DNA from 2 places in the Pseudomonas sp. BIC9C genome. Region 2 is predicted to be linked to the other one. Evidence: riboswitches for the same ligand, from Rfam matches in the RefSeq annotation. Region 2 holds a riboswitch; the other holds the start of a gene.
The links. Region 2 has a riboswitch for cobalamin ahead of cobW (cobalamin biosynthesis protein CobW). Riboswitches for the same ligand answer to the same signal wherever they lie in the genome.

Region 1 (2,449 bases), on a different contig from region 2:
ACGGCAATGCGCACACCGGCCAGCAGCGGTTCGGCGGCAATGACATCCGGTGCGGCAAACTCGACTGCCGGTGGCAGCGCAACCTCGCAGCTGCTGGCCAGGGCATCGGCGGCCGCATCGAGGCGCAGGTCGAGATCGTTCAGCTCACTGGCCTGAACCAGCCCCAGGTGCCGGCTCGGCAATTCGATCCCGGTTTCCCGGGACAGCGCGCCGTACCAGCGCAAACCTTCGGTCAGGCTGCCTTCGAGTAGTTGCGCATGGCGCAGCGTGCCGACGCGGTTGGCCAGCACCCCGGCGAACGGCAAGTCCGGCTGATAGCGCGCCAGTCCCAGGGCCAGTGCACCGAAGGTCTGGGCCATGGCGGTGCCATCGATCACACCCAGCACCGGCACACCAAAATGCCGCGCCAGATCGGCGCTCGACGGCGTACCGTCGAACAGTCCCATGACGCCTTCGATCAGAATCAGGTCGGCTTCAGCCGCAGCTTCCCACAGTAACCGGCGACTCTCCTGCTCGCCGACCATCCACATGTCCAGTTGATACACCGGCGCACCGCTGGCGCGCTCGAGGATCATCGGATCGAGAAAGTCGGGGCCGCACTTGAACACGCGGACCTTGCGCCCCTGATTGCGATGCAAACGGGCCAGCGCCGCGGTGACGGTGGTCTTGCCCTGGCCGGAAGCCGGCGCGGCAATCAGTACCGCCGGGCAATGACGAGGCTGGTTCACAGCTCGACGCCTTTCTGCGCTTTGATCCCGGCTTGAAAGGCATGTTTGATCACGCCCATTTCGGTGACGGTGTCAGCCATCTCGATCATTTCCGGCCTGGCGGCACGACCGGTGACCACCACGTGCTGCATCGGTGGCCGGGACTGCAAGTCGCTGAGCACCTGATCGAGGTCGAGGTAGCCATGCTTGAGGGCGATGTTCAGCTCGTCCAGCACCACCAGACCGATAGACGGATCGCGCAACAGTTGCTGCGACACCGCCCAGGCGGCTTCGGCGGCGGCGATGTCGCGCTGACGGTCCTGGGTTTCCCAGGTAAAACCTTCGCCCATCACATGAAAACGCACCTGCTCGGGAAAGCGCCGGAAAAACAACTCTTCGCCCGTGCTGTTGCGGCCCTTGATGAACTGCACCACGCCACATTGCATGCCATGCCCCATGGCGCGGGCGAGCATGCCAAAGGCCGAACTGCTCTTGCCTTTGCCGTTACCGGTCAGCACCAGCAACAGGCCACACTCGTTCGGGGAATTGGCGATGCGTTCGTCGATCACGGCTTTTTTGCGCTGCATGCGCGCCAGGTGGCGTTCGTCACGATCGGGGGTATCAGTCATGGGGGAGCTCTCCGTTGAGGCAGGAATAACGGCGGGCAGGCACAGCAATAGACGGCAACAAGCCTGGCATCGCCCACCGTGATGCCGCTGGATGAATCAGGCCGGTCTCCGGGCTCATGAGTGGCCACGGGGCCAGACTGTGCGCCTTCCCGCATCGAATCGACACAGTGGCATCACACACAGTTTTCACTCATTTACCGTTGCGGGGGCAGCGCCGGAATTGCAGGCCTTCGACGAACGGAAGGACTCACTCACCGGCTTCCCTGTTTCACTCTGTCGACCCAAGTCACAGAGCACCTGAAACAAGCCGCGAAGGTTAGAGGGTTGGGGGTGGAGCGTCAATTAAAGCCGGGCGGCCACCTGCCGAAAAACTGTCGTCAATCAATAAACTGACGTCAATCTTGTGCCACGCTCGCAGCAGTGATATCAAAGAGCCACAACCCCACAACACAATAACAAGGGTGAGCCCATGCAAGGCATGATCATCAGCAATCCAAAGCTGGAATTCCTGCGCCCGGTGCTCGAGCGCTGGTTCGAATGCATCGACCGCTATAACACCGTCCGCGGCGATGGCGACACACCGTACTGGCACGACGAAAAAGCCAATCTCGGACTGCTGTCTGCCGCGGCCTGGATGGCCGAGATGGTCACGCTGCAACAGACCCCCACCCGCAAACAGACCGAAGAAGGCGACCGCAACGGCCGTGCCGACCTGTTCCTCGCCTCGCCCGAAACCCGCGCCTACATCCAGACCAGCCAGCGCTGGCCACGGGTCAACAGCCTCAATCTGACCCAGGCCCTGCTCGACATCGCCAGCGATGCGAAGCGAGTAAGCCATGCCAGCGACCTGAAAATCGGCTGCCTGTTCGTCGCCCCGCAAAAAGCCCAGCAAGGCGCAACACCGGAAGAACTCCAGGACATGGTCGACGACCTGCAAAAGGAACACACCTGCGCCGTCGCCTGGTATTTCCCCTATGCCTACCGCAAATTGCGCAACGAAGCCGGCAACTATCACCCCGGCATTGCGGTGCTGTTCAAGGAAGCACGCGGCTAAGGGTTGAACCATCGGTCAACAACGCATCTCTATGATTAGAACAAGGCATTCATAGGGAA
Region 2 (2,449 bases):
TGGCCGGTTCGGCTTTTTCGTAGGTTTCGGCTTGCAGAATCAGGGGCGCGACCCAGAAGCTTTGCAGCAGGGTCAGCAACAGGGCGGCCAGCAGCCCGGTGAAACCTGCGGTTTGCGCAATACGCTTGATCATATTGGCAGGTCTCAATGGCACGGAAACGCGGAGCTGTGGCGGGTATCGTGGGCGGCGTTGTGCACCGCTTCGATGTGCGAGAAACCGGCGAAATACACCAGGCACGCGCCCAGGATCGACGCGCAGACGGCGGCGGTCAGGCGTTGAGTCAGGGTAGAAGTGGTGCTGGTTGTAGTGTGGCCGGCGCTGCTGATGATCGACATGGCGTTTCCCTCTGGTCTGTCAGCGGGGAATGAGAGCGCATGCAAAACCCCGCACGACCAGGCGCGCAGCGTTTCAAACAGCGCCCGCCCACCGCGGGTTTGTTGTTTCAGTGACCGTTCTGGTCACTTTGTGTTGCGGGCCGGTCTCCGGGCTCACGAGGGGCGCAGGCATCCGCCTGATCCAGCAAGCATCACCTTCCCATGCCGTGATGGCACAGTGGATCTGATGCTTCGCTCGCTTACCGTTGCGGGGGCAGCACCGGACTGACATGGCTTTAGAGTAAAGCACATGATTCACCGGTTTCCCGTTTCACCCTGTGAAGGGCACCCGTAACAAGGTGTGTAGGAGAGCATGGGCAGGGGTTGGGCGTCAATTGGCAAGGGTTCTCAACTGGAAACCGAGTCGCTTTCTTCGCGAGCAAGCCCGCTCCCACACTTGACCCTTTTTCCCTGAAAGGACTCGATCAAATGTGGGAGCGGGCTTGCTCGCGAAGGGCACACCGCAGAAGTCACGTGAACATTGACCCGCCCCAATACCATGCGTAGCCTTGCGCTTTCGAGGTTCTTCGGCGTTTGTCGAAGCTAAGAAGGGAACGCGGTCGATGCCGCGGCTGCCCCCGCAACTGTGAACGGTGATGTTCGTTGCCACGCCACTGCAGGCTCAATCCATGAGACCGGCGGGAAGGCGCAGCGAATGCCAGGCTCAAGGCCGGCACACCGTCAGCCAGGAGACCTGCCTCGACACAGATTCTCACTTTCAACCGGGCGGGGTGATCCGGTGGCGAACTCTTCAGGCAACCGCGTGCGCGTTGCCGGTCGTCGTCCCGTATGCCCGCCACCTAAGCCATAGGGCATCCGATGAAAACACTGGCCAAACTCCCCGTCACCATCGTTACCGGCTTTCTCGGCTCGGGTAAAACCACGCTGCTGCGGCACATGCTCGACAACGCCCAGGGTCGCCGCATCGCGGTGATCGTCAACGAATTCGGTGAATTGGGCATTGATGGCGAAATCCTCAAGCAGTGCTCGATCGGTTGCACCGAAGAAGAAGCCAGCGGCCGTGTCTATGAGCTGGCCAATGGCTGTCTGTGCTGCACCGTTCAGGAAGAATTCTTCCCGGTGATGCGCGAGCTGGTGGCCCGTCGCGGCGATCTCGACCACATCCTCATCGAAACCTCCGGCCTGGCCCTGCCAAAGCCGCTGGTGCAAGCCTTCCAGTGGCCGGAAATCCGCAGCGCCTGCACCGTTGACGCGGTCATCACCGTGGTCGACAGCCCGGCAGTGGCCGCCGGCACCTTCGCTGCGTTCCCGGACCAGGTCGACGCCCAGCGCAAACTCGACCCGAACCTGGACCACGAATCGCCACTGCACGAACTGTTCGCTGACCAACTGGCCAGTGCCGACCTGGTGATCCTCAACAAAACCGACCTGATTGCACCGGTAGACCTGACCCGCGTGCGCCTGGAAGTCGCCGAAGAGTTGCCGCCAGCGGTGAAAATCGTCGAAGCCAGCAGCGGTCGCCTGCCGCTGGACGTGCTGATCGGCCTCGGTGCCGGCTCCGAAGAGCACATCGACAGCCGCCACAGCCACCACGACCATCATCACGATGGCGACGACGATCATGATGACCACGATCACGACGCCTTCGATTCGATTTCCATCGAACTGCCGCAAGCCGACGAAAGCCTGCTGATGGACGCGCTGACCCAACTGGTGGTCCAGCACGGCATCCTGCGCGTCAAAGGTTTCGCCGCCGTTCCGAACAAGCCGATGCGCCTGCTGATCCAGGGCGTGGGCACGCGTTTCGACAAGCACTTCGACCGCCAGTGGGGGCTGAAGAAGCGCGCATCACCCGCCTGGTGCTGATCGGCCAGGAGCTGGACGCCACTGTTCTCGAAGCGCAACTGCGCGCCGCACTCAGCGTGTAAGCCATGCACCTGCTCAGGACCCAGCCCGGCGGTTTCGTGTCGGATGACAACATCGCCGACCTTGGACAAACCCCCGCCGAGCTGGTGGTCCTGTGCAGCGGCGACTCCAGCCTGGCGCTGCTCGCCGAAGCGGCGCAGCGGTTGCCCGACGATTACCCGAGCCTGCGCCTGGCCAACCCGATGCA

Region 1: another riboswitch for cobalamin. It lies ahead of cobO (cob(I)yrinic acid a,c-diamide adenosyltransferase); the one in region 2 lies ahead of cobW (cobalamin biosynthesis protein CobW).

The regions. Positions count from the first base shown of each region.
Region 1 covers NZ_JAWDGM010000001.1:551,548-553,996, forward strand. The annotation lists gene RS887_RS02715 (cobyrinate a,c-diamide synthase) at 1-728, opposite strand, end outside; gene cobO (cob(I)yrinic acid a,c-diamide adenosyltransferase) at 725-1,336, opposite strand; cobalamin riboswitch at 1,418-1,652, opposite strand; gene RS887_RS02725 (hypothetical protein) at 1,806-2,390, shown strand.
Region 2 covers NZ_JAWDGM010000005.1:483,098-485,546, reverse strand. The annotation lists gene RS887_RS23240 (CbtA family protein) at 1-133, opposite strand, end outside; gene RS887_RS23235 (CbtB domain-containing protein) at 145-336, opposite strand; cobalamin riboswitch at 457-683, opposite strand; cobalamin riboswitch at 879-1,092, shown strand; partial or broken gene cobW (cobalamin biosynthesis protein CobW) at 1,195-2,264, shown strand; partial or broken gene cobN (cobaltochelatase subunit CobN) at 2,268-2,449, shown strand, end outside.